Linked DNA regions of Aromatoleum petrolei. Each later gene encodes a partner of the first gene's protein in a complex. Links are inferred from orthologs where the notes say so. Each region holds a gene or a part of one and is shown in the gene's direction. Other genes may lie near its edges. The genes, in order: nusB and rpsJ.

Region 1 (15,985 bases):
CGAAGGTCCGACGCGACGCCGCGGGTGAGGCCATCGACGTCATCGGCATCGTGCAGGACATCACCGCCCTCAAGCACGCGAACGCCCGCCTCGAGCAGGCCGTCGACGCGGCGCAGGCCGCCAACCGCGCCAAGAGCCGGTTCCTCGCGACCATGAGCCACGAGATCCGCACGCCGATGAACGCCATCATCGGCATGACGCGACTGGCGCTCGACACCCCGCTCGACGCACAGCAGCGCGACTACCTCGAGAAGATCAGCGGCGCCGCGGACGGCCTGCTGCAGGTCATCAACGACGTACTCGACTTCTCCAAGATCGAAGCCGGCAGCATGGACTTGCGCGCAGCCCCGTTCAACCTGCGCGAGCTATTCGCGAAAGTGGTCAGCCAGCTCGAATTCCGCGCACGCGAGAAGGGGCTCGAACTGCGCGTGACGCTCGACGAGCAGGGGCCGATGGACTACGTCGGGGATGCCCTGCGCATCGGCCAGGTGCTGCTGAACCTCGCGGGTAACGCCGTCAAGTTTACGCACCAGGGCGAGGTGAGTCTCGAGCTGCGACGCCTGCCGGGCGGCTCGAGCGGCGACTTGCTCGAGTTCGTCGTGCGCGACTCCGGCATCGGCATGAGTGCATCCCAGCTCACCCGCCTCTTCCAGCCCTTTTCCCAGGTCGACGACGCCACCACGCGCCCCTTCGGCGGCACCGGACTGGGGCTGGCGATATCGAAGCAGCTGGTTGAACTGATGCACGGCTCGATCGGCGTCGAGAGCACCCCTGGAGCCGGGAGCCGCTTCCACTTCGCGCTGCGCCTCGCGCCCGCCGCCGAGGGCGCGGGTCGGGCCGCAGCTTCCTGCAACGCGGGCGACAGTGGCCCGCCGAGCCTGCGCGGCCGCCGCATCCTGCTCGCCGAAGACAATCCACTCAACCAGCAGGTCGCCGGCGAGTTCCTGCGCCGCATGGGCATGATCGTCGACATCGCAAACAACGGTACCGAAGCGGTCGCGCGCGCGCTCGAGCGTCGCTACGATCTCGTGCTGATGGATTTGCACATGCCGGTGATGGACGGCTACGAGGCGACACGACAGATCCGCCGCTACTTCAGCGACGCTGCCCTGCCCGTCCTCGCGATGACGGCCGACGCCTTCAGCGACGCCCGCGACCGCTGCCTGGAGGCCAGCATGAACGACCACGTCGCCAAACCCATCGATTTCCGCACCCTGCCTGACGTGCTGGCGCGCTGGCTCAAGCTCGCCGATGCCGTCGACCGTCCGTCTCCCTCACCGTCCGAAGGCGGGGCGCACCATCCGGCAGTCTCCGCCGGCCCCCTGGACCTTCTGCCGCAGGAGGAACTGGACGAAGCCCTGGCGCGCATCGGCGGCGATGTCGCGCTCTACCGGGAACTGGCCGCGCTGTTCATCGAACAGTACCGCGACGCTTCTGCACAATTGCAGCAACACCTTGAGGAAGGCAAGCTCGAACAACTGGGACTGATGGCGCACACGCTCAAGGGGGTGGCCGCCAGCCTCGGCCTGAGACCGCTGCGGGCACATGCCGTGCGGCTGGAGAAAATGATCCGGGCCGGCGAGACGGACCGGTTGCACGATGCAGTACACCAGCTCGCGGACACCCTCGCCGCGTCCATGCAAGGCCTGTCCGGGCATCTTGGCGCCAGCGAGAACTGGCCAGCGCCTCAGCTCTGATTGGAAACCTGGAAGGCAGCGAGCCGTTTCATTGGCGTACTCGACCTTGCCGTCAGGGGATGCGACAGGATCTCCGCCTCCGGCCCCGACAGAAAATCTCCCTTACGCATGAGGGTATCGATGGGCAGCGGCAGGTCAGTCAAAAGCATGGGTCATAATGCCTCGACGAGCCGGAAACCGACAGACCCCGTCGCCGCGGTCCGGCTCACTCGCGCGGCAGCAGGCGCGCGAGCAAGGCCTGCATCTTCACCCAATGGGTTCCCTCCCAGAACACTCGCCGGCACACGTCGCAGGTGCTGAAGCGCGAGTGGCGCTCGCGCACCCCCTCGGGCAACAGGTGCGCGACGCTCGCCTTGTCGATTGCATGGAGCGGTGCGTTGCACGACAGACACAGCGTGAACGGCCGCGCGCTGCGGGCGAGATCCAGGCGCGCGAGGACCTCCGCGAACTGCAGCTCCGGCTTCAGCGCATGCACGTAGCAGCCGTGCGTGATCGTACGTCGCTTGAGCAGCTCGCGGTCGCGCGTGAGCACGATGCGTCCGTCGTGGGCCGCGATCGCCTCGATGTCCTCGTCGGCGAAGTTGTTGTCGTACAGCGTGTCGAAGCCCGTCATGCGCAGCAGGCGCGCGAGCCCGCCCATATGGGCGTCGGCGACGAAGCGCGTCGTGCGCAGCGGATGCTCGCGCACACGCAGCAGCGGCGTGATGTCGAAGGTTTCGAAACGCGGATAGACCGACACGCGGTCGCCCTCGCGCAGCAGGCGCTCGAATCCCACCGACTCGCCATTAACCAGCACCAACTCGACCTCGGTGTGCGGCACCCCCAGCGCCTCGATCATGTGCTTGACCGTCGCCGCCCGCGCACACGGCACCGTGACGTCGCGGTAACGGTTTGTCGGGGCGAGGAAATCGTTGAGTTCCTCGTAGAAGCGGAAACTCGCCGACACCATCGCCGCGCTCCCGCTCAGGGCGCAGGGCGCGCACGGAAACCGAAGCGCGCCGGCACCGCCGCACGTTCGACCGCCTGCAGCGGCAGGTTCCGCCACCTCACCTGGCACCTCACCTGGCAGGTCACCTGCCCCCCCTCGCCCGAACCGCCCGTCATCACCGCGAGCAGCGCCTCGTCGTCGGCCACCCTGCCGTCCGCCAAGCGGCATTCGGCAAGGAAGGCCGCGAGATCGCGGTCGTCGAGCAGGCCGGCGCCGAGGTCCGTGTCCAGCACCACGCTCCCCTCCTCATCGAGGCAGGCCGCCGCCACGGCGGCAACCTCGGTCCCGGCATGCGTCGTCAGGCTGCCGTCCGGATGCAGGCGCAGCACCCAGGGCGTGTAATCCAGCGACACGTACACCCGCTGCGGTCCGTTGCGCACGAGCCAGTTGCCCGACTCGTCGCAGCCGTAGTTGGCGTTGAGGAAGCCCGCCAGTCCCGCATGCTCGACCGCCTCGCCGCGCAGCCGCCAAGTGCCGCGGCGGTCTAGCGACAGCCAGTCGTAGCAGGCGGGAACGTCGGGCCAGCGGGCGGACGCGGCAACATCGGGGCAAGAGGTCATCGGGGGATGAAGTTGCGGAAAAGTCCCAGCATAGCGCGCCGCGCCCGCAGGCAGAACCCTGCGGCGCATGCGCGCAGCGCCCGAGTCTGGGACAATCCCGCGTTTGCCCATGCGGAGAAACGCGCGATGACCGAAGCACTCGTCGTCCTCACCAACTGCCCCGACGCGGCCTGCGCCGACGCCCTCGCCACGCTGCTGATCGAGCGTCGCCTGGCCGCGTGCGTGAACGTCCTCGCGCCCTGCCGCTCGGTGTATCGCTGGCAGGACAAGCTCGAGATCGCAGCGGAAGTCCCGCTTCTGATCAAGACCACACCCGTGCGCTACGCGGAACTCGAGGCGGCGATCCGCGAGAACCATCCCTACGAACTTCCGGAAATCGTCGCGGTCCCTGTCATGCGCGGCCTGCCGGGCTACCTCGACTGGGTCGCTGCGGAAACCGCCCCGCTACCGGACGACGAGAGCGCAGCCCCGACCGCTTCCTGAGCAGGCGCAAGTCGCAGGTCTTGATCCATATCGAAGACCTGCCGCCCCTGCCACCCTACAATCGCGCCACCGCGCAACGCCGACGAACCCATGCACCGCCTCCTGTCCCTGATTGCCCTGCTCGCGAGCCTCCTCGCGCTGTCCGTCCCCGCCCACGCCGCAGGCGCGGTCAGCGGCTCGCCGATGCGCCCCGAGGAGGCCTTCGTGCTCTCCGCGCAGGCGCTCGACCCGCAGACAGTCGAGGTCACCGTCAAGATCGCGGGCGACTACTACCTCTACGCCGACAAGTTCCGCTTCCGCGCCGATCCCGACACTGTCAGCTTCGGCACGCCACAGCGCCCGGCGGGCAAGGTCACGAAGGACGACTTCTTCGGCCAGGTCGAGACCTACCGCAAGGAAGTGAAGATCCTGCTGCCGGTCAATGCGCCCGAAGGCACGACGAAATTCCGCCTGCTCGGCAGCGTGCAGGGCTGCTGGGACGGCGGCATCTGCTACCCGCCCAACGAGCAGACCGCCGACATCGACCTCCTCGCCAAGCCGATGAAGACCGGCGGCAACTTCCTCGACGGCCTGCTCGGGCGCGACGACAAGCCCGTGCAGGCGGCCGCCGCGACCGGCGGCAGCGGCGTATCCGACGACGAGAGCGGACGCATCGCCGGCCTGCTGCGCGACGCCAGCGGCCCTCTGGTGCTGCTGAGCTTCTTCGGTTTCGGCCTGCTGCTCGCCTTCACCCCCTGCATGTTCCCGATGATCCCCATCCTGTCGGGCATCATCGTCGGCCACGGCCACGACATCTCGCGCGGACGTGCCTTCGTGCTGTCGCTCGTGTACGTGCTGGGCATGGCCATCACCTACGCCGCCGCCGGCGTCGCCGCAGGCCTCTCGGGCACCATGCTGGCCGCCGCACTGCAGAACGCCTGGGTGCTGGGCGCCTTCGCGCTGGTGTTCGTGCTGTTGTCGCTGTCGATGTTCGGCTTCTACGAGCTGCAGCTGCCGACGGCGCTGCAGAGCCGCCTGTCCTCCACCGCCAGTCACCAGCAGGGCGGCAGCCTCGGCGGCGTCGCGGTGATGGGGGTGCTGTCGGCGCTGATCGTCGGCCCCTGCGTCGCCGCCCCGCTCGCCGGCGCGCTGCTCTACATCGCGCAGACCGGCAACGCCGCACTCGGCGGCGCGGCCCTGTTCGCGATGGCGCTGGGCATGGGGGCGCCACTCCTCGCCGTCGGCGTCGCCGCCCGCTCGGTCCTGCCCAGGGCCGGCGCGTGGATGGAAGGCGTCAAGAAGGCCTTCGGCGTGATGCTGCTGGCCGTCGCGGTGTGGCTGCTCACCCCCGTCGTGCCGCCGCTGCTGCCCATGCTCGCGTGGGCGGCGTTGCTGGTGTTCTCGGGCATCTTCCTGCATGCGATCGACCCGCTGCCGCCGCACGCGAAAGGCTGGCAGCGCTTCTGGAAGGGTGTCGGCGTGGTGCTGCTGATCGGCGGTGCGGCAATGCTCATCGGCGCACTGGCCGGCTCGCGCGACCCGCTGCAGCCGCTCGCGGTGCTGCGCGCGCAGGCCGCCACCGCCAACGCGGCCGAGCTGCCGCGCTTCGAGAAGGTCGCCTCGATCGCCGAGCTCGATGCGCGGCTTGCGTCCACCGATCGTCCGGTGATGCTCGACTTCTATGCCGACTGGTGCGTGTCGTGCAAGGAGATGGAACGCTTCACCTTCACCGACCCGAATGTCGCCGCGCGCATGGGCCGCATGCTGCTGCTGAAGGCCGACGTCACCGCCAACAACGATGACGACAAGGCCTTGCTCAAGCGCTTCAACCTGTTCGGGCCGCCGGGCACGATCTTCTTCGACCCGGCGGGCAAGGAGCGCGACGGCCTGCGCGTCGTCGGCTTCATGAAGGCGGACGCCTTCAGCGAAGTGCTCGATCGCGCGCTGCGCTGAGGTCTGCAAGCCGGGGAACGGCGCCGAAGCGATCGCGGCGGGCTTCCGATCGCTTTTGGTTGCATTTCGCCTACAATTGGCGTTCCCTCAATCGCCCGCCTCCCAAAACATGTTCTCCGGAATCGTGGCCGCCTGCGGCCGAATCGAACGCATCGATCCCCTGCAGGACGGCGTCCGCCTGACGGTCAACGTGGCCGATCTCGATCTCTCCGACGTGCAGCTCGGTGACAGCATCGCCAACAGCGGCGTGTGCCTTACCGTCATCGCGATGGACGGCCCGCGCGTGCAGTTCGACGTCTCGCGCGAGACCCTCAACTGCACGGCCGGCCTCGACCAGGCCGGCAACGAAGTCAACCTCGAGAAGGCGCTACGCCTCGCCGACCGCCTCGGCGGCCACCTCGTCACCGGCCACGTCGACGGCGTCGGCGAAGTCGTCCGCTTCGTCCCGGTGGGCGAGAGTCACGACCTCGTGATCCGCGCCCCCGCCGCGCTTGCAGGCTACATTGCGCGCAAGGGCTCGATCACCGTGAACGGCGTGAGCCTCACCGTGAACCGCGTCGAGGGCACCGAATTTTCGATCAACCTGATCCCGCACACCGTCGCGGTCACCAATCTCAAGCACCTCGCGGCCGGCAGCCGCGTGAATCTCGAGATCGACTTGATCGCCCGTTACTGCGAACGCCTGCTCGCCTGGCGCGAGGAATCCGCACAATGACCGCACTGTCCCCCATCACCGAAATCGTCGAGGAAATCCGCGCCGGCCGCATGGTCGTGCTGGTCGACGAGGAAGACCGCGAGAACGAGGGCGACCTCGTCCTCGCCGCCGAGCACGTCACGCCCGAGGCGATCAACTTCATGGCCAAGTTCGGCCGCGGCCTGATCTGCCTGACGCTGACCGAGGCGCGCTGCCGCCAGCTCGACCTGCACCTGATGGTGCGCGACAACCGCTCGCCGCACGGCACCGCCTTCACGACCTCGATCGAGGCCGCCGAAGGCGTCACCACAGGCATCTCCGCGCACGACCGCTCGCGCACGGTGGAAGCCGCCGTCGCACGCAACGCCAAGCCCACCGACATCGTCCAGCCCGGCCACATCTTCCCGCTGATGGCGCAGAACGGCGGCGTGCTCATCCGCGCTGGCCACACCGAGGCCGGCTGCGACCTCGCCGCGCTCGCCGGGCTCGAACCGGCGGCGGTGATCTGCGAGATCCTCAAGGACGACGGCACGATGGCGCGCCTGCCCGACCTCGTCGAGTTCGCCAAGGAACACAGCCTCAAGATCGGCGCGATCCGCGACCTGATCCAGTATCGTTCGTCGAACGAGCACCTGATCAAGCGCGTCGCCGAGAAGGACGTCGACACCCCGCACGGCCGTTTCCGCCTGTTCGCATTCGAGGACAAGACCACCGGCGAAGTGCATTTCGCGATGACGAAGGGCGATATCCGCCCCGAGCGCGAGACCCTCGTGCGCGTGCATGAGCCGATCTCGGTCGTCGACTTCCTCGACTCCGAAAGCGCCCGCCACACCTTCCCGGTGAACCTCTCGCTCGCCCGCCTCGCGCAGGCCGAACAGGGCGTGATCGTGCTGCTGTACCGCCCGCAGTCGGGCAGCGAACTGCTCGCGAGCCTGACCGGCGACGGTTATCAGCCGCCGAAATGGGACGCCCGCCTGTTCGGCGTCGGCGCGCAGATCCTGCGCGACCTCAAGGTCGGCAAGATGCGGCTGCTCTCCAGCCCGCGCAAGATTCCGAGCATGGCCGGCTTCGGCCTGGAGATCACGGGCTTCGTCGATCCGGTCTGAGGTGGTACCCTCGACGTTTTACCGCGCCGGAAGTCCTGCGGATTTCCGGCTTTTCCGTTTCCGAAAGAACCGAACATGGCCCGTTACGACAACATCCCCGAATTCGAGCCCGATCTGAACGGCCACGGCCTGCGCATCGGCATCGTCATGAGCCGCTTCAACCAGGACGTGTGCGAAGGCCTGCTGTCGGCCTGCACCGCCGAGCTGCAGCGCCTCGGCGTCGCGCCCGACCTGATCCGCATCGCGACCGTCCCCGGAGCGCTGGAGATCCCGCTCACGCTGCAGGCGATGGCGCGCAGCGGCCGCTACGACGCGCTGGTCGCGCTCGGTGCAGTGATCCGCGGCGAGACTTACCACTTCGAGCTGGTGTCGAACGAGATGGGTGCGGGAATCAACCGCATCGGCCTCGACACCGGCATGCCGATCGCCAACGGCGTGCTCACCACCGAGGACGACGACCAGGCGCTCGCGCGGATGCAGGAAAAAGGCAGCGACTGCGCACGCACCGCGGTCGAGATGGCCCGCCTGCTGCGGATGCTCAAATGAGCGGCAAGGCAGCACGGCGCCGCGCGCGCGAATTTGCCCTGCAGGGCATCTACCAGTGGCTGCTGTCGGGCAACTCCGTCCCCGTGATCGAGGACCACGTCTCCCAGGTCACCGGCTTCGACAAGGCCGACCGCGAACTCTTCGTCAGCCTCTTGCGCGGCACGCTCGCCAACGTCGAGTCGCTGCAGGAGGAGTTCGTGCCCTTCATCCACCGTTCGGTCGACGAGCTTTCGCCCGTGGAGCGCGCGATCCTGCTGCTCGCCACGCAGGAATTGAAGAACGGCCTCGACACCCCCTACCGCGTCATCATCAACGAGGCGATCGAGCTCGCGAAGAGCTACGGCGGCACCGAAGGCCACCGCTTCGTGAACGGCGTGCTCGACAAGCTCGCGGCCAAGCTGCGCGCAGTCGAGGTGAGCGCCGCGAAGGACGCCGGCAAGTCTTGAGCCCCTCATCGCACCGCAAGTAACGAACAACGGGCCCGCGCGGCCCGTTTTTCATTGTGCGCCGCGACCCGCGAGGCGCGGCTTAACGCGTTGTCATTGCATCAAGCTCCGTAGCCCCCCGACGCCGATCGGACGGAATTTTTTCGCAGACACGCGGGCGCGTTCCGTTCACCATAGGCGCGACGGCAAATACCGCTCGCGTCGGGCCTGTCGAAGCCTTGGCGATGCCTTCCCGCACCCCCACGATCCACGGGCTCTTCTGATTGCCATTTTGATATCATTTGGGAGTATGCCAAAGACCTTGGCATGCCACCGGACGGAGGAAGGGGGCGATGAAGCTGCGGGCATACCTCGCACGCATGATCTGGGTAAGCGTCGCGCCGCTGCTCGTGTTCGCCGGGCTCATCGCCTACCACGACCTGCAGCAGATCGAACGCCAGCGCGCCACCGAGGCCGAAAGCTTCGCACGTCACTTCGCCGACTCCATCGACCGGACGATTCGCGCCCGCATCCGCGCCCTCGAGATGCTCGCCGCCGCCGACCGCTTCGGCCCCCCTGCCGACTGGTCGGCACTTTACAAGGACGCACGGGCATTCCAGGCCGCCTTCGGCCAGCACGTGATCCTCGCCGACAGTGCGGGCCGGATGATCTTCAACACGGCGCGCCCGTTGGGTGCGGAGTTGCCGCAGCTGAAGACGACCGGCAGCAATTACAACGCCTTCGCGTCGCTCGCGACCGGCAAACCCGCCGTGGGCGACCAGTTCCTCGGTCCGGTCCTCAAAGAGCGACTGCTGGCGGTGGCCGTTCCGGTGCTGCGCACGAGCCAGACGCCCTACGTGCTGATTGCGCTGATGCCGGCCGAACTCTTCCGGCAGCGGATCCGCGAACTTCCCCTGCCCCCGACCTGGAGCATCACGCTGCGCGACGGCACGAACGGGATCGTCGCGCACAGCAATTCCGGGGCCGCCACGGAACGCCAAGCCACCGAGCAGTTCTCGACCGCGTCGACCCTTTCGCAATGGTCGACGACCGTATCCATCCCGGGCGGCATCGCCGGGCTCTGGTCACTGCACGAAACTTTCATGTTGCTGGGCCTGCTCCTCGCCACGATGATCCTGCTCGCCTTCGCGGGCGGGCGCCTCGCGGCACGGCGCCTGACGCGCGCGATGCTGGCGCTGGTCTCGGACACCGCGCAGGCGCGGGCCGCGAGCGGGCCACTGCACCAGCGCATCGACGAGATCGCGAGCGTCCGCAGCCGCCTCGACGATCTGGCGAAGGCGCAGAGCGTCAGCCGCGAAGCGCTCCAGGCCAGCGAGGAACGCCTGCGCCTGTTCATCGAGCATGCACCCGCGGCCCTCGCCATGTTCGACCACGACATGCACTACCTCGCCGCGAGCCGGCGTTGGCGCGACGACTATGGCCTCGGCGGGGAGGACATCATCGGCCGCAGTCACTACGCGATCTTTCCGGAGATTCCGTCGCACTGGCGGGAGATCCATCGACGCGCCCTCGCCGGCGAAGTGCTGCGCAATGAGGAGGACCGCTTCGAACGCGCCGACCACAGCGTGCAGTGGGTGCGCTGGGAGGTCCGGCCATGGCGCACTGCGAAGGGTGCCGTCGGGGGCATCCTGGTCTTTTCCGAGAACATCACCGAGCGCCGGCAGGCCGAGGACGAGGTGCGCAAACTCTCGATGGCGATGGAGCAGAGCCCGTCCCTCATCATGATCACGGATCTGCAGGATCGTATCGAGTACGTGAACCAGGCCTTCGTCGACCAGACCGGGTACGCTCGCGACGAGGCGATCGGACGCACTCCCGCGCTGCTGAATTCGGACAAGACACCCCCTGCGACCCTTGAAGAGCAGAAACAGGCAGGCGCGCGCGGGCAGGTATGGCGCAGTGAACTCTTCAATCGACGCAAGGACGGCAGCCTGTTCGCGAGCAACGCCGTCGTCCGCCCCTTGCGGCAGCCGGATGGAACGGTCAGCCATTTCGTCTGGGTCCAGGAGGACATCACCGAAAGGAAACGGCTCAACCGGGAAGTGGAGCGCCACCGCCTCCATCTGCAGGAACTCGTCGCCAGCCGCACCGCCGAACTCGAGGAATCCCGCGCCGCGGCGGAACAGGCGAGCCTGTCGAAGTCGGCCTTCCTGGCGAACATGAGCCACGAGATTCGCACGCCGATGATCGCCATCCTCGGTTTCGCCCGAATGCTCAAGCGCAGCCCGCTGACCGACGAGCAACGCGAACGCCTCGACAAGCTCGGCGCCGCCGGCGAACACCTGCTCGTGCTCATCAACGACATCCTGGACCTGTCGAAGATCGAGTCGGGCAAGCTCGTGCTCGAGCACGTCGACTTCTCCCTCGACGGACTGCTCGACGGCGTGCGCTCGCTGCTCGGCGAGCAGGCCACGGCGAAGGGCCTGACGATCGAGCTCGACCGCGACCACGTCCCGATCTGGCTGCGCGGCGACCCGACGCGAGTGCGTCAGGCGATGCTCAACTACGCCAGCAATGCGGTGAAATTCACCGACACCGGCAAGATTTCGCTGCGAACGATCCTGCTCGAGGACGACGGATCGCACTTGCTCGTGCGCTTCGAAGTGCAGGACTCGGGCATCGGCATCCCCGCGGAACAGCAAGCGGAGCTGTTCCAGATGTTCCAGCAGGTGGACGCCTCAACGACACGCAAGTATGGCGGAACGGGGCTCGGCCTGGCGATCACCCGCCGCCTGGCGAACCTCATGGGCGGCGAGACCGGCATGGAAAGCGCCCCCGGCGAAGGCAGCCGCTTCTGGTTCACCGCCCGGCTCGAACGCGGCCAGCGCCCCAACGGCCCCGGCGGCCTCCCCGCCCCGACCGTCGCAGACCCCGTGCGACAGCTGCGCGAGCGCTTTGCCGACGCGCCGATCCTGCTCGTCGAGGACGATGTGGTGAACCAGGAAGTCGCGCTCGCTATGTTGGGCGACACGGGCCTCATGGTCGACATCGCGTCGAACGGGTCGGAGGCCGTCGAGCTGGCCGCGCAGCGTCCGTACCGGCTCATCCTGATGGACCTGCAGATGCCGGTCATGGACGGGCTTGCTGCGACCCGTGCCATTCGCGCTGCGGGCATCGGCGATTCGGTGGCCATCGTCGCGATGACCGCGAACGCTTTCGAAGAGGACCGCCGACGTTGCGAAGAAGCCGGCATGAACGATTTCGTCGCCAAGCCGGTGGCTCCCGAAGTGCTGTATGCCACGCTCCTGAAGTGGCTGACACGCGAGGCGAGCATTGGCGCCCCCCCGGCCGCAGCCCCGGCCGCAGGCCCGGCCGTCGCCGCGGACGTCGCCGCGCAACCGCCCGTCGACATCGACGCCGCGGTGAATCTGCTCGGCATGGAGCCGGATAAGTTTTACGCTTTAATAGGAAAATTCCTCGCCTCTGCGCGCACGGAACTGCCCAGGCTCGACGCAGCCATTGCGCAGGGCGACGGGAAGACACTGTCGTCCGTCAGCCACCGCCTGAAGTCTCCGGCGCGCACACTGGGCGCATCCGGCCTTGGCGATCTTTTCGAAACCCTTGAACGCAGCCACCCGGACATGGCCAAGGCGGCCACGACTCTGCAGCAGATCCGCACGGCGTTGAATCAGTTTGCCCGCCTGCTCGACGACCGAATGTCGCAGCGCGGGCGCTCGGAAGGCTAGCGAATGGACTCTGCCCGCTCAATCAAGAATTTCCGCGCCCTCGTGCTTGATGACGACGAGGTCATGCGCGAGGTCGCAGAGGATCTGCTGCACCGCCTCGGCATCGAGCAGGTGCTGACCGCAGAGGACGGCAACGCGGGCCTCAGCCTGCTGCAGTCGGCCGATCCCGAACCCAATCTGCTGCTGTGCGACCTGAACATGCCCGGCATGGACGGAATCGAGTTGCTCCGCACGATCGCCGCCCGCGGCTTCATGGGCGACGTCGTCGTGCTGTCGGGGGCGGGCGCCCCGGTGCTGAAGGCCGCCGAACGTCTCGCAATCGAGTACGGCCTCGGGTTCCTGGGCGTACTCGCGAAGCCTGTCTCCGAGCGACAGCTCGCGGAAGTCCTGCAACGCAGCCGGCGGCCGACGGCCGACCGCGCGCCGCACGACATCCTCGATCCGCTGACACCCGACGAGATCCGGTCCGGCCTCGACACGGGTCGGCTCGCGCTGGTGTTCCAACCCAAGGTATCGGCGAAGGATTATCGTGTCTCCGGATTCGAGTGCCTGGCACGCTGGCGACACCCCGCACGTGGTCTATTGTCTCCCGGTGCCTTCATCCCGGTGATCGAGCAGCACGGCCTGATCGATCGCTTCACGCACGAGGTGTTCCGCTTGGCGGTGGCGCATCAACGCGAATGGCGCGTCGCCGGCCACACGATCAGGCTGAACGTCAACGTCTCGATGGACAACCTTCTTCGCCTCGACCTGCCCGAGACCCTGGAAGGACTCGTCGATTCGGCCGGGGGCTCTCCCCGGGACATCATCCTCGAGCTCACCGAGACTCGCCTGCTGCAGAACCGGCGGGACGGCCTCGACGTGTTGTTGCGCATGTGCCTGAAGGGTTTCGGCGTGTCGATCGACGATTTCGGCACCGGCACCTCGACGATGGAGCGGCTGCAGCACCTGCCCATCACCGAACTGAAGATCGACCGCGCCTTCGTGCATGGCGCCGCGAAGGACCCGACTGCACGCGCGATCCTCGAATCGAGCGCCACGCTCGGCAGGACGCTGGGACTCGGCGTCGTTGCCGAGGGGGTAGAAACCGAGGAGGATCTCGCGACCGTGCGCGCGGCCGGCTGCGACGAAGTGCAGGGCTACCTGGTGGCGAAACCGATGGGCGCCGAGGAAGTGCTCTTGTGGATCGAGCGCTGGGAAGCGCGCCGTGGCGAGATGACGAGCACGCGCCACGCTCCGACCCTGCTCGTCGTCGATGGCGATGAGATCGCGCGCGCCCAGCTGAGTTCGGCGCTCGGCGATCACTACCGGGTCCGCACGGCCGCGAGCGGAGAAGAGGCGCTCGTGCAAGTTGCGCAGGAGCGCCCCGACCTTGTGCTCCTCGACGTCAGGTTTCCCGGCGGCATGGACGGCTACGAAACCTGCCGTCGGCTCACGTCGACAGTCGGCACTACGCCCGTCCCGGTCATCTTCCTGTCCACCTGCGGCGCGATCGAGGAACGCCTGAAAGGCTACGACGCCGGCGCCGACGACTACCTCGTGAAGCCGGTCGATCCGCGGGAACTCCGTGCCAAGCTGGTGCGCCTCCTGGAACGCACGACCGGCCGGAGCGGCATGCCGAGGACGCCGTCCGACCGTTTCCCCCCCACGACGACCGCTTCCGAGCCCTCCCCAACCGCAAGCCCTACCGCGCACCAGCAGAAACCATGAAACACTTCGACCCCCTGGTCCGAAACAACGTGCACATTTGCGGCAATGCCGATGCCGACCGGACGATCGTGTTCGTACACGGTTTCGGCACCGAGCAGTCGGTCTGGCGCGGCGTCGTGCCCCATTTTGCGCGCGACTGGCGTGTCGTGCTGCTGGACAACGTCGGCGCCGGGGCCTCGCTGCCGGAGGCCTTCGTCCAGTCACGCTACCTGGGCCTGCAAGGCTATGCCGACGATCTGCTCGAAGTGTGCGATGCACTCCAACTGAAGGACGCGGTCCTCGTCGGCCATTCCGTCGGCGCGATGGCCGCCGTCCTCGCGGCCAACCGGAAGCCGGAGGATTTCGCCAAGCTCGTGCTGATCTGCGCGTCGCCGCGCTACCTCAACACGGAGGACTACCACGGCGGCTTCACCGCGGACGACCTGAACCAGATCTACTCGGCGATCGAGGAGCAGTTCGACGAGTGGGCAGCCGCGTTCGCCCCCATGGCCATGGGAAACTCGGATCGCCCGCAGCTCGCACGCTATTTTTCCGATCAGATCCGCAGCATCCCGCCGGACCGCGTGCTGACCGTGCTGTGCTCGACCTTCCAGTCCGACCACCGGCAGGACGTATGCCGGATCGCCCAACCGACCCTGCTGCTGCAATCGCAGGATGACGTCGCCGTGCCAGCGGCGGTCGCTCACTACCTGCAGCAGCACATTCCCGACAGCCGGCTCGTGATGCTGAAGGCGGGCGGCCACCTTCCGCACTTTGCGGCACCCGATGAGGTCGCCGACGCCATTCGCGGCTTCATCTAGGGATCGTCCGGATCGCCGCGCACGCCTGGCGCGCCGGGCGGCGCCCGCCCGCCTCAGCGCGGGTCGGGTAGGCGGTGTTCGCGGCAGATCTGGCCGCTGTCGAATTCGCTGAGCACCTCGCCGGTGAGGCCGCAGCGGAACGCCGCCGCCCCCTCGATGCGAAAATGCGCGCAGCTGCGGCACACGCCGAAGGTCGCACCGCCGCGGGCGCCCTGCCACTGACGCAACAGATTCGTCAGCACCCGCGTCGCATCGGCCGTCTCGCCCGCATCGAGCGCGCCGAGCGCCGCCGTCCAGGCGCCGTCGGTCTCGATCTCGGCAATCAGCCGGCGCCCCGCATCGGTCAACGACAGGCGCGTGACACGCCGATCCCTGGCGTCCACGTCGCGCCGCACGAGCCCCTTGCGCTCCAGCAGCTGCACCGTCTGCGACACCGTTCCCTTGGTCTGTCCGAGATATTCGGCAAGCACCTGCAGCGTGTTGCTGTAACGGTTCGCCGCGCGCAGGAAACCCAGCACCTGGCCATGCACGGGGAGCAGACCACGCTCCACGGCACGCTGGCGCACCTCGCCCTGCAGCGCGCGCGCCAGGCAATGCAGCAGATCGAACAGTGCGGCCGAACCGGGGCCGGACTCGGGATCACCAGAAGGAGGGAGATGGGGGCCTGAGCGCATGGCTGGATAGTATCGTCACGAAACAATCGTTGACAAGCAGACCGCTGCCGGCCATATTGGTTTCGTATCGATACCTTTCAGCCATCCACGCAGGCGTCGCCGGCGCCGCGGCGCAAGACCCGCCTGCACGACCAACCACTTCCTGCCGGAGACCGAGATGAAAAGGACCCTGCTTGCCTGCCTCCTCCTCACCGCCGCCTGGGGCGCCGCCGCTGACAGCCATGTCGCCTTCCCGACCACGTACCGCGGGGATTTCCACGTCAAGTCGATGGTGATCCAGCAGGGCCACCCGCTCTTCGAAGCGGTCGGCGGCATGCATCACCTCTATGCCAACAAGAAGGCGCTGGCGGGCTACAAGGCGGGCGGTAAGTTCGCCGACGGCGCGGTGATCACCTTCGATCTCTTCGAAGCGGTCGCCCAGGACAATGCGATCGCGGAGGGGGCGCACAAGGCGGTGCTCGTGATGGCACGCGACAGCAGGAAATTCAAGGCGACCGACGGCTGGGGCTATCAGGTGTTCGACCCGAAGACGCGCAAGGCCTCGCTCGACGCCAAGGCCGCCGCCGAATGCCACGCTTGCCACTTGCAGCAGAAGGACAAGGGCTTCGTGTTCAGCGCCCTGCGCGACTGAGGCGGGAAGACGCAAGGCCCGGGCGCGCATTG
Region 2 (11,337 bases), 1.0 Mb from region 1 along the record:
TCACTACGCGCACGTTGACTGCCCGGGTCACGCCGACTACGTGAAGAACATGATTACCGGTGCTGCGCAGATGGACGGCGCGATTCTGGTCGTGTCGGCCGCTGACGGCCCGATGCCGCAGACGCGCGAGCACATCCTGCTTGCCCGTCAGGTCGGCGTTCCGTACATCATCGTGTTCATGAACAAGTGCGACATGGTCGACGACGAGGAGCTGCTTGAGCTCGTCGAGATGGAAGTTCGCGAACTGCTGTCGAAGTACGACTTCCCGGGTGACGACATCCCCATCGTCAAGGGCTCCGCGCTCAAGGCGATCGAAGGCGACAAGGGCGACCTGGGCGAAGGTGCCATCATGAAGCTGGCCGAAGCGCTGGACAGCTACATCCCGACCCCGGAGCGCGCGATCGACAAGCCCTTCCTGCTGCCGATCGAAGACGTGTTCTCGATCTCGGGTCGCGGCACCGTCGTGACCGGTCGTGTCGAGCGCGGCATCGTCAAGGTTGGTGAGGAAGTCGAAATCGTCGGTATCAAGCCCACGGTCAAGACCATCTGCACCGGCGTCGAAATGTTCCGCAAGCTGCTCGACCAGGGTCAGGCGGGCGACAACGTCGGCGTGCTGCTGCGTGGGACCAAGCGTGAAGACGTGGAGCGTGGTCAGGTCCTGTGCAAGCCGGGCTCGATCAAGCCGCACACCCACTTCACGGGCGAAGTGTATGTGCTGTCGAAGGAAGAGGGTGGTCGTCACACCCCGTTCTTTAACAACTACCGTCCGCAGTTCTACTTCCGTACGACCGACGTGACCGGTTCGATCGCGCTGCCGGAAGGCACCGAGATGGTCATGCCTGGCGACAACGTGTCCATCACGGTCAAGCTGCTGGCCCCGATCGCCATGGAAGAAGGTTTGCGCTTCGCGATCCGCGAAGGCGGCCGTACCGTTGGCGCCGGTGTCGTCGCCAAGATTATCGAGTAATCATCTCGCTCAACATCCTCGGGGCGAATGCCCCGGGGTTTTGCTCTTTTAAGGACTGCAACATGCAAAACCAGAAGATTCGTATCCGCCTCAAGGCTTTCGACTACCGTCTGATCGATCAGTCGGCGCTCGAGATCGTCGACACCGCGAAGCGTACCGGTGCCGTCGTTCGCGGTCCTGTGCCGCTGCCGACCCGGATCGAGCGCTTCGACCTTCTGCGTTCGCCGCACGTCAATAAGACTTCGCGCGACCAGTTCGAAATCCGCACGCACCAGCGCCTGATGGATATCATCGATCCGACCGACAAGACCGTCGATGCGCTGATGAAGCTGGACCTGCCGGCCGGTGTCGACGTCGAGATCAAGCTGCAGTAAGTCTTCCGCGCTTGCGGAGTGTCAAAAAAGGCCGGTATAATCCGGCCTTTGCGCCTTTTGGTGCAATTCATGTGATAGGGCCCGGTCAATCGTAACCGGGGATCAGGAGAAAAAAATGAGTCTAGGCCTTGTAGGACGCAAGGTTGGCATGACTCGCATTTTTGCCGAGGACGGCCGTAGCGTCCCGGTGACGGTGCTTGACGTTGCCAATAATCGCGTTACCCAAGTCAAGACGCCTGAAAGCGACGGCTATGCCGCGGTTCAGGTGGCTTTCGGCAAGCGCCGTGCGAGTCGCGTCAATAAGGCGCTCGCCGGGCATCTCGCCAAGGCTGGCGTCGAAGCCGGTCACACCTTCCGCGAATTCACCGTCGAGCCGGCGCAGCTGGCTGGCCTGAAGGCTGGCGACGTGATCAGCGTGGAGCTCTTTGCGGTCGGTCAGAAGGTCGATGTGACCGGTACCTCGATCGGCAAGGGTTTCTCGGGTGTTATCAAGCGTCACAACTTCTCGTCTAACCGTGCGTCGCACGGTAACTCGGTGTCGCACAACGCGCCGGGTTCGATTGGTATGGCGCAGGATCCGGGTCGCGTTTTCCCGGGCAAGCGCATGGCCGGCCAGTACGGCAATGTGACCCGCACGACGCAGAGTCTCGAGGTGGTTCGCGTTGATGTCGAGCGTCAGTTGCTCCTGGTCAAGGGAGCTGTGCCTGGTTCGAAGGGCGGCGACGTGATCGTCCGTCCGGCCGTCAAGGCCCGTGGCTGAGCGAGGACGTGATGGAACTTAAAGTATTGAACGATCAGGGTGTGCAGGCGGCGACGCTGCAGGCTTCTGATGCGCTCTTCGGGCGCGACTATAACGAGGCGCTGATTCACCAGGTTGTCGTTGCCTACATGGCTAACGCACGCTCGGGCAATCGTGCGCAGAAGGGGCGCTCCGAGATCCAGAAGTCGACCCGCAAGCCGTGGCGTCAGAAGGGTACGGGCCGTGCTCGTGCCGGTATGGCGTCGAGCCCGTTGTGGCGTGGTGGCGGTCGTATCTTCCCGAATTCCCCGGAAGAGAACTTCTCGCAGAAGCTGAATCGCAAGATGTATCGCGCTGGCGTTGCATCGATCCTGTCGCAGCTGGCGCGTGAAGACCGTCTGGCTGTGGTCGAGAATTTCAGCGTCGAGGCGCCGAAGACCAAGCTTCTGTCGCAGAAGCTGAAGGGCATGGGGCTGGATTCCGTGCTCGTGATCACGGATCAGTTCGACGAGAACCTGTTCCTGTCGTCGCGCAACCTGCACAAGGTGCTGGTGCTCGAGGTCAGCGAGACGGATCCGGTGGCCCTGGTTCACTACGATCGCGTGATCGTGACCAAGGGTGCGCTGGCCAAGATGGAGGAGGCCTGGCAATGAGCGGATTTAGCCAAGAGCGTCTGATGCAGGTGCTGCTCGCGCCCCAGATCTCCGAGAAGGCGACCTATGTCGCTGACAAGAATGAGCAGGTGGTTTTCAAGGTTGCGTCGTGCGCGACCAAGCCTGAAGTCAAGGCTGCTGTCGAGCTGCTCTTCAAGGTCGAGGTCAAGTCGGTCCAGATCGCGAACGTCAAGGGCAAGGTCAAGCGCTTCGGCAAGGCCATGGGTCGCCGCAAGGGCTGGAAGAAGGCATTCGTTTGCCTCAAGCCTGGCCAGGAAATCAACTTCGCGGCCGGGGAGTAATAGTCATGGCACTGGTAAAACTCAAGCCTACGTCTGCCGGCCGTCGCGCGATGGTCAAGGTGGTGAATGCCGACCTTTTCAAGGGTCGTCCGCTCGCCTCGCTGGTCGAGAAGCAGTCGAAGAACGCCGGCCGTAACAACAACGGCCACATCACCGTTCGGCACAAGGGTGGCGGTCATAAGCAGCACTACCGCCTGGTCGATTTTCGGCGCAACAAGGATGGTATCGCGGCGCGCGTCGAGCGCATCGAATACGATCCGAACCGTTCGGCGAACATCGCTCTGATCTGTTATGCCGACGGCGAGCGTGCGTACATCATCGCTCCGAAGGGGCTGGATGTCGGTGCTCAGGTGATGAGCGGCGCGGAAGCTCCGATCAAGCCGGGCAATGTCCTGCCGATCCGCAATATTCCCGTCGGTTCGACGATTCACTGCGTCGAGATGATGCCTGGCAAGGGTGCGCAGATCGCGCGCGCTGCCGGTACTTCGGTGCAGCTCCTGGCGCGTGAAGGCGCCTATGCCCAGATTCGTCTGCGCTCCGGCGAAGTGCGCCGCGTGCATGTCGAGTGCCGTGCCGCGATTGGTGTCGTGGGCAACGAAGAGCATGGTCTGCGCAAGATCGGCAAGGCCGGTGCAAACCGCTGGCGTGGTATTCGCCCGACCGTTCGCGGTGTGGCGATGAACCCGGTTGATCACCCGCATGGTGGCGGCGAAGGCCGCACCGGCGAGGGCGGCGTTCCGCGCAGCCCGTGGGGTCAGCCTGCGAAGGGTTATCGCACGCGCAGCAACAAGCGCACCGATACCATGATCGTGCAGCGTCGTCACAAGCGTTAAGGGGTAACAGATGGCACGTTCAATCAAAAAAGGCCCGTTTGTCGACGCGCACCTCCTCAAGAAGGTCGACGCCGTTCGGGCGAGCAACGATAAGCGTCCGATCAAGACGTGGTCGCGCCGTTCGACGGTGCTGCCGGATTTCGTCGGTCTCACGATCGCGGTGCATAACGGCCGCCAGCACGTTCCGGTGTTTGTCTCCGAGAACATGGTTGGCCACAAGCTGGGCGAGTTCGCGCTGACCCGTACGTTCAAGGGTCATGCCGCGAGCAAGAAGGCGAAGAGGTAAGGAGTCACCATGGAAACCAAAGCAATCCTCCGCGGTGTGCGCCTGTCGGCTCAGAAGGGCCGGCTGGTTGCGGACCAAGTGCGGGGCAAGCCGGTTGATCAGGCCCTGAACATTCTCGCCTTCTCGCCGAAGAAGGGCGCGCAGATCATCCGCAAGGTCGTCGAGTCGGCGATCGCGAACGCCGAACACAACGATGGCGCAGACATCGACACCCTCAAGGTGAAGACGATCTACGTCGAGGAAGGTACGTCGCTGAAGCGGTTTACGGCGCGGGCAAAGGGGCGTGGCAATCGCATCCTGAAACCGACGTGCCATGTCTACGTGACCGTCGGGGAGTAAGGGGTAAATATGGGTCAGAAAATTCATCCGACCGGATTCCGTCTGGCGGTCACCCGCGACTGGAGCTCGCGCTGGTTCGCTTCGAGCCGCGACTACTCCAAGATGCTGCATGAGGACATCAAGGTCCGCGACTTTCTGAAGAAGAAGCTCGCGCACGCATCGGTTGGACGCATCGTGATCGAGCGTCCGGCCAAGAACGCCCGCATCACGTTGTTCAGCGCGCGTCCCGGCGTTGTCATCGGCAAGAAGGGCGAAGACATCGAGCTGCTCAAGCGCGAACTGCAGAAGATCATGGGTGTGCCTGTGCACGTCAATATCGAGGAAGTTCGCAAGCCCGAAGTCGATGCGAAGCTGATTGCCGATTCGATCGCCCAGCAGCTCGAGAAGCGTATCATGTTCCGTCGTGCGATGAAGCGTGCGATGCAGAACGCCATGCGCCTCGGTGCCCAGGGCATCAAGATCATGAGCGCGGGCCGTCTGAACGGGGCCGAAATCGCCCGTACGGAATGGTATCGTGAGGGTCGTGTGCCGCTGCACACGCTGCGCGCCGACATCGACTACGGCGTCTCCGAAGCGAGTACCACGTACGGCATAATCGGCATCAAGGTCTGGGTCTACAAGGGCGAGATGCTGGGTCGCAACGAGCGTCCGGCGGTCGTCGAGAATGAAAACGAGGCTCGCCGTGGCCGTCGCGGTGCGCCGCGCGGCGCCGAAGGTGGCGAGGGCCGTCCCGGTCGCCGTCCCGCCCGTCGCGGTGGCGCTGAGGGTCAGGCCAAGCAGCCGCAAGAAAGCAGGGGTGAATGATGCTTCAGCCGACGAGAAGGAAATACCGTAAGGAGCAGAAGGGCCGCAACACTGGCGTGGCGACGCGCGGTGCGAAGGTCAGCTTCGGCGAATTCGGTCTCAAGGCAATCGGCCGCGGTCGGCTGACTGCCCGACAGATCGAATCGGCACGACGTGCGATGACGCGCCACATCAAGCGGGGCGGTCGCATCTGGATCCGGATCTTCCCGGACAAGCCGATCTCGAAGAAACCTGCCGAAGTCCGCATGGGTAACGGCAAGGGCAACCCGGAATACTGGGTCGCCGAGATTCAGCCCGGCAAGGTGCTGTACGAGATGGATGGTGTCGATGAGGCGTTGGCGCGCGAAGCGTTCCGCCTTGCAGCTGCGAAGCTGCCGCTCGAGACCGTGTTTGTTCACCGTCAACTGGGGTGATCATGAAAGCGAGCGAACTCCGCGCAAAGAGCGTCGGTGAACTGAATCAGGAAGTGCTTGAGCTGCTGAAGGCGCAGTTCTCGCTGCGCATGCAGCTTGCAACTCAGCAACTCGGCAACACGAGCCAACTCGGGAAGGTGCGCCGCGACATCGCGCGTGTGCGCACCGTTCTGCGTGAAAAGGCAGGGCAGAAATGAGCGAACAAATCGAAAAGGTGCGTCGCGCCCTCGTCGGCCGTGTCGTCAGCGACAAGATGCAGAACACGGTCACCGTGTTGGTCGAGCGTCGCGTCAAGCACGAGCTGTATGGGAAGGTGATTACGCGTTCGGCCAAGTACCATGCGCACGTTGAGGGCGGCCTTGCCGCCGCCGGCGACCTGGTTGAAATCGAGGAATGCCGTCCGATTTCGAAGACCAAGTCCTGGCGTGTTGCGAAAGTGCTCGAAAAAGCGCGCGTAATCTAAGCAGAGTACGGGCTACTGCTGTGGACAGCTTGGCAGGCAACTGCCAAGCTGTTATAATTTTCTTTCTTTGCTTTTCGCTCTTCGGGGCTCCCTACCCGTACGGGTTCCAAGACTGACCGCTGTAGCGGGGCAAGTTGGAGATAAATTCATGATTCAAATGCAGTCCATTCTGGACGTCGCCGACAATACCGGCGCGCGTTCGGTGATGTGCATCAAGGTTCTTGGTGGTTCCAAGCGTCGCTATGCCGGCATCGGCGACATCATCAAGGTAACCGTCAAGGATGCTGCGCCGAGGGGTCGCGTCAAGAAGGGTGACATCTACAGTGCCGTTGTGGTGCGTACCGCGAAGGGTGTGCGTCGTCCTGACGGCTCCCTGGTGAAGTTCGATGGCAATGCGGCCGTCCTGCTGAATAACAAGCTCGAGCCGATCGGCACGCGTATCTTCGGGCCGGTGACGCGCGAGCTGCGTACCGAGCGGTTCATGAAGATCGTCTCGCTGGCGCCTGAAGTGCTCTAAGGAGTTGTCGAGATGAACAAGATCCGCAAAGGTGATGAGGTTGTTGTCCTGACGGGCAAGGATCGCGGTCGTCGCGGTGTCGTGCTGCGTCGGGTCGGCGACGAACATCTGGTGGTTGAAGGTGTGAATCGCGCGAAGAAGCACGTGCGTCCGAATCCGCTCAAGGGTGAAGTGGGTGGCATCGTCGAAAAGGAGATGCCGCTGCACGTTTCGAACGTTGCGCTGTTCAATCCTGCGACCCAGAAGGGTGATCGCGTGGGTATTCGTGTGCTTGAGGATGGTCGCAAGGTGCGCTTCTTCAAGTCGAATGGCGAACTGGTGAACGCGTAAGGAGTGGTGATGGCGCGCTTGCAGCAGTACTACAAGGAAACGATTGCTCCCGACCTGCTGAAGCAGTTCGGGTACAAGTCCGCGATGGAAGTGCCTCGCATTACGAAGATCACCCTGAATATGGGTGTCGGCGAGGCGGTGGGCGACAAAAAAATTCTCGAGCATGCCGTTGGTGACATGCAGAAGATCGCCGGTCAGAAGCCGGTGGTGACCAAGGCTCGCAAGTCGATCGCGGGTTTCAAGATCCGTGACGGTTATCCGATCGGCTGCATGGTGACCTTGCGCGGCGAGAAGATGTTCGAATTCCTGGATCGTCTCGTGACGATCGCCATGCCGCGTATCCGCGATTTCCGCGGGATCGCCGGCAAGGGTTTCGACGGTCGCGGCAACTACAACCTGGGCGTCAAAGAGCAGATCATTTTCCCCGAAATCGAGTACGACAAGATCGATGCTCTGCGGGGGATGAACATCAGCATCACGACGACGGCCAAGACCGATCAGGAAGCTCGGGCTCTGCTCGCTGCGTTCAAGTTCCCGTTCAAGAATTGAGGGTGTTATGGCAAAACTGGCTCTGATCAATAGAGAAGAGAAGCGCCGCAAGACGGTCGAGAAATTCGCCGCCAAGCGTGCCGCGCTGATCGCTCAGATCAACGATTTCAAGTTGCCTGAAGAAGAGCGCATGGCTGCTCGTCTGAAGCTGCAGCAGCTTCCGCGCAACGCAAGCCCCGTTCGCGAGCGCAACCGTTGTGCGCTGACGGGTCGTCCGCGCGGCGTGTTCCGCAAGTTTGGGCTGTGCCGCAACAAGCTGCGTGACCTGGCGTTCCGTGGCGAAGTTCCCGGCATGACCAAGGCGAGCTGGTAAGGAGATTATCGAATGAGTATGTCCGATCCGATCGCCGATATGCTGACCCGCATCCGCAATGGTCAGCAGGCTCAGAAGCAGAGCGTGTCGATGCCCAGCTCCAAGCTGAAGGTGGCGATCGCCAAGGTTCTGCAGGATGAAGGTTACATCGACGGCTATGCGGTTCGCGATGCCGAAGGCAAGGCTCAGCTGGATGTCGTGCTGAAGTACTACGCCGGGCGTCCCGTCATCGAGCGCATCGAGCGTGTCAGCCGCCCCGGTCTGCGTGTTTACAAGGGTAGCGACGATCTGCCGCGCGTTTTGAACGGTCTCGGTGTTGCAATCGTGTCGACGCCGCGTGGCGTCATGACCGACCGTGCGGCACGTGCCGGGCGCGTGGGCGGCGAAGTCATCTGTTACGTCGCTTAAGGGGGTCTCATGTCTCGTGTAGCTAAGAATCCGGTGACGATCCCCCAGGGCGTGGACGTGACCGTTGCGGCCGGTGAGGTTTCCGTCAAGGGGCCGCTCGGTACCGTCAAGCAGTACATCGGCAATTCCGTGTCGGTCCAGCGTGAAGGTGATGCGCTGGTGTTTGCCGCCGTTGGTGGCGCCGCGAACGGTCGCGCGATGTCGGGTACCGTGCGCGCGCTCGTCAATAACATGGTCACCGGTGTGACGAAGGGTTTCGAGCGCAAGCTTAACCTCGTCGGCGTCGGTTACCGTGCGCAGGCGCAAGGCGACAAGCTCAATCTGACGCTCGGTTTCTCCCATCCGGTCGTGCATCAGATGCCGGCGGGTGTGAAGGTCGAGACGCCGACACAGACGGAAATCGTCATCAAGGGCATCGACAAGCAGCAGGTCGGTCAGGTCGCTGCCGAAGTGCGTGCATACCGCGCTCCCGAGCCTTACAAGGGCAAGGGCGTCCGCTACGCGGACGAGGTGGTCGTGCTCAAGGAAACCAAGAAGAAGTAAGGGCGGTTCGATATGAACAAGAAAGTGGTTCGTCTGCGTCGCGCTCGTAAAACCCGAGCCAAAATCGCGGAACTGAAGGCGGTTCGTCTGACTGTGTTCCGTTCCAATTCCCACATCTACGCCCAGATCATCGACGGTTCCGGCGCGCGCGTGCTCGCTGCTGCCTCCACGGTCGAGGCGGACGTGCGTTCGCAACTGTCGCATGGCGGTAACAAGGCTGCTGCCGTGATCGTCGGCAAGCTGATCGCCGAGCGTGCGAAGGCCGCGGGTATCGAGTCCGTCGCGTTCGATCGCGCCGGCTTCCAGTATCACGGTCGCGTCCAGGCGCTGGCCGAGGCCGCCCGCGAAGGCGGTCTCAAGTTCTAAGCGAGGAATCGTATGGCTAAGCAACAAAGCAAGCGTCCGCAGGCTTCCGAGGAGCGTGACGACGGCCTGCGCGAGAAGATGGTCGCCATCAACCGCGTGACCAAGGTCGTGAAGGGCGGTCGTATCCTCGGTTTCGCGGCGCTGACGGTGGTTGGCGACGGCGATGGCGGTATCGGCATGGGCAAGGGCAAGTCGCGTGAAGTGCCCGTGGCCGTGCAGAAGGCCATGGACGAGGCTCGCCGCAAGATGGTCAAGGTCTCGCTCAAGAACGGCACGCTGCAGCATTCGGTGATCGGCAAGCACGGCGCTTCGTCGGTCCTCATGCAGCCTGCGCCGAGCGGTACCGGCATTATCGCCGGTGGACCGATGCGCGCGGTGTTCGAAGTCATGGGTGTGACGGACGTGACCTGCAAGTGCATCGGTTCGTCGAATCCGTACAACGTCGTCCGTGCAACGCTGAACGGTCTCCTGGCGATCAATACGCCGGCTGAGATCGCCGCCAAGCGTGGCAAGAGCGTCGAAGAAATTCTGGGGTAAGCCATGGCCGAGAAAACGATCAAGGTTACGCTGGTCAAGAGCGTGATCGGTACCAAGCAGTCGCACCGTGCGACGGTGCGCGGACTCGGTTTGCGTCGCCTGAACCATACCGTCGAACTTCAGGACACGCCTGAAGTGCGCGGCATGGTGAACAAGGTGTCGTACCTGGTGAAGTGTGAGGGTTGAGATGCGTCTGAATACGATTAAACCCGCGACTGGTTCGAAGTTCGCAGGCAAGCGCGTCGGACGCGGCATCGGCAGCGGCCTCGGCAAGACCTGCGGTCGCGGTCACAAGGGCCAGAAATCCCGTGCCGGCGGCTTCCACAAGGTCGGTTTCGAGGGTGGTCAGATGCCGCTTCAGCGCCGTCTGCCGAAGCGTGGCTTCGTCTCGCTGACGGGGTCGCGCAACGCCGAGGTGCGCCTGTCCGAGTTGGACAAGCTGCCCGTCGAAGATATCGACCTGCTCGTGCTGAAACAGGCTGGCGTCGTGGCTGCCGATGCGCTGTCCGCAAAGGTTGTCCTGTCGGGCAGCATTGGTCGCAAGGTGACGCTGCGCGGCGTCGGTGCCACGAAGGGCGCCCTCGCGGCAATCCAAGCGGCCGGCGGTTCGGTCGTTACCGAGTAAGAAGGTAACCAGCTGTGGCCAATCCCGCTGCCACCTTGGGAACGCCCGGTCGTTTCGGCGATCTGAAGCGCCGACTGTTGTTCCTGGTCGGTGCGCTGATCGTCTATCGGATCGGCGCACACATCCCGGTGCCCGGAATCGACCCGAGTCGGCTGGCTGAGTTGTTCCAGTCGCAGTCGGGGGGGATTCTCGGCGTCTTCAACCTTTTCTCGGGCGGTGCGCTGTCGCGTTTCACCATCTTCGCGCTGGGGATCATGCCGTACATCTCGGCATCGATCATCATGCAGTTGATGACCGTCGCGGTGCCCTCGCTTGAAGCCCTGAAGAAGGAAGGCGAGGCGGGTCGGCGCAAGATCACGCAGTACACGCGAGCCGGCACCCTGGTTCTTGCTCTGGCGCAGTCGCTCGGGATCGCAATCGCTCTCGAAGGGCAGGCCGGGCTGGTGCTGGATCCGGGCTTCACCTTCCGGTTCGTGACGGTGGCGACGCTCGTGACGGGTACGATGTTCCTGATGTGGCTCGGTGAGCAGATCACGGAGCGCGGGCTTGGCAACGGTATCTCGCTTATCATCTTCGCGGGTATCGCCGCTGGGCTGCCGAGTTCGATCGCCGGTTTGTTCGAGCTGGTGCGTACAGGTGCCATGCATCCCTTCACTGCGCTGCTGATCTGCGTCCTGGTGGTGCTGGTGACTGCGTTCGTGGTGTTCGTCGAGCGGGGTCAGCGGAAGATTCTGGTCAATTACGCCAAGCGCCAGGTCGGCAACAAGATCTACGGCGGGCAGAGCTCGCATCTGCCGCTGAAGCTCAACATGGCAGGCGTGATCCCGCCGATCTTTGCGTCGAGCATCATCCTCTTCCCGGCTACGCTGGGCCAGTGGTTCGGCTCGTCGGAGAGCATGGTGTGGCTGCGCGACCTGTCGGCCAAGCTGGCGCCGGGGCAGCCGGTCTACGTGATGTTGTACGCGGTGGCGATCGT

The links.
Region 2: the proteins of nusB (region 1) and rpsJ are in contact, whole or in part, in a solved structure (PDB 3D3B), measured with the Escherichia coli proteins. The link is inferred for Aromatoleum petrolei from one-to-one orthologs.

The regions. Positions count from the first base shown.
Region 1 is NZ_CP059560.1:3,113,236-3,129,220, reverse strand. Bases 6,811-9,727 are described here. They hold nusB (transcription antitermination factor NusB), read left to right. Parts: upstream 6,811-8,002; coding sequence 8,003-8,452; downstream 8,453-9,727. Other genes in these bases: ToN1_RS14215 (PAS domain S-box protein), read left to right, coding at 8,785-9,727; ribH (6,7-dimethyl-8-ribityllumazine synthase), read left to right, coding at 7,536-8,006; ribBA (bifunctional 3,4-dihydroxy-2-butanone-4-phosphate synthase/GTP cyclohydrolase II), read left to right, coding at 6,811-7,460. Outside these bases: ToN1_RS14260 (PAS domain-containing hybrid sensor histidine kinase/response regulator), read left to right, coding at 1-1,697; ToN1_RS14255 (Mut7-C RNAse domain-containing protein), read right to left, coding at 1,903-2,646; ToN1_RS14250 (DUF2946 family protein), read right to left, coding at 2,661-3,245; divalent-cation tolerance protein CutA, read left to right, coding at 3,372-3,728; protein-disulfide reductase DsbD, read left to right, coding at 3,819-5,660; ToN1_RS14235 (riboflavin synthase), read left to right, coding at 5,770-6,375; more of ribBA, read left to right, coding at 6,372-6,810; more of ToN1_RS14215, read left to right, coding at 9,728-12,138; ToN1_RS14210 (EAL domain-containing protein), read left to right, coding at 12,142-13,848; ToN1_RS14205 (alpha/beta fold hydrolase), read left to right, coding at 13,845-14,648; ToN1_RS14200 (MarR family winged helix-turn-helix transcriptional regulator), read right to left, coding at 14,702-15,322; ToN1_RS14195 (cytochrome P460 family protein), read left to right, coding at 15,480-15,953. UniProt on the Escherichia coli protein: Part of the processive rRNA transcription and antitermination complex (rrnTAC). The complex forms an RNA-chaperone ring around the RNA exit tunnel of RNA polymerase (RNAP).
Region 2 is NZ_CP059560.1:2,078,791-2,090,127, reverse strand. The notes cover bases 1-2,685. They hold rpsJ (30S ribosomal protein S10), read left to right. Parts: upstream 1-1,029; coding sequence 1,030-1,341; downstream 1,342-2,685. Other genes in these bases: rplD (50S ribosomal protein L4), read left to right, coding at 2,113-2,685; rplC (50S ribosomal protein L3), read left to right, coding at 1,457-2,101; tuf (elongation factor Tu), read left to right, coding at 1-967. Outside these bases: more of rplD, read left to right, coding at 2,686-2,733; rplW (50S ribosomal protein L23), read left to right, coding at 2,730-3,035; rplB (50S ribosomal protein L2), read left to right, coding at 3,041-3,868; rpsS (30S ribosomal protein S19), read left to right, coding at 3,879-4,154; rplV (50S ribosomal protein L22), read left to right, coding at 4,164-4,493; rpsC (30S ribosomal protein S3), read left to right, coding at 4,503-5,297; rplP (50S ribosomal protein L16), read left to right, coding at 5,297-5,710; rpmC (50S ribosomal protein L29), read left to right, coding at 5,713-5,907; rpsQ (30S ribosomal protein S17), read left to right, coding at 5,904-6,173; rplN (50S ribosomal protein L14), read left to right, coding at 6,322-6,690; rplX (50S ribosomal protein L24), read left to right, coding at 6,703-7,020; rplE (50S ribosomal protein L5), read left to right, coding at 7,030-7,569; rpsN (30S ribosomal protein S14), read left to right, coding at 7,577-7,882; rpsH (30S ribosomal protein S8), read left to right, coding at 7,895-8,290; rplF (50S ribosomal protein L6), read left to right, coding at 8,300-8,833; and more genes. UniProt on the Escherichia coli protein: Involved in the binding of tRNA to the ribosomes. Part of the processive rRNA transcription and antitermination complex (rrnTAC). The complex forms an RNA-chaperone ring around the RNA exit tunnel of RNA polymerase (RNAP).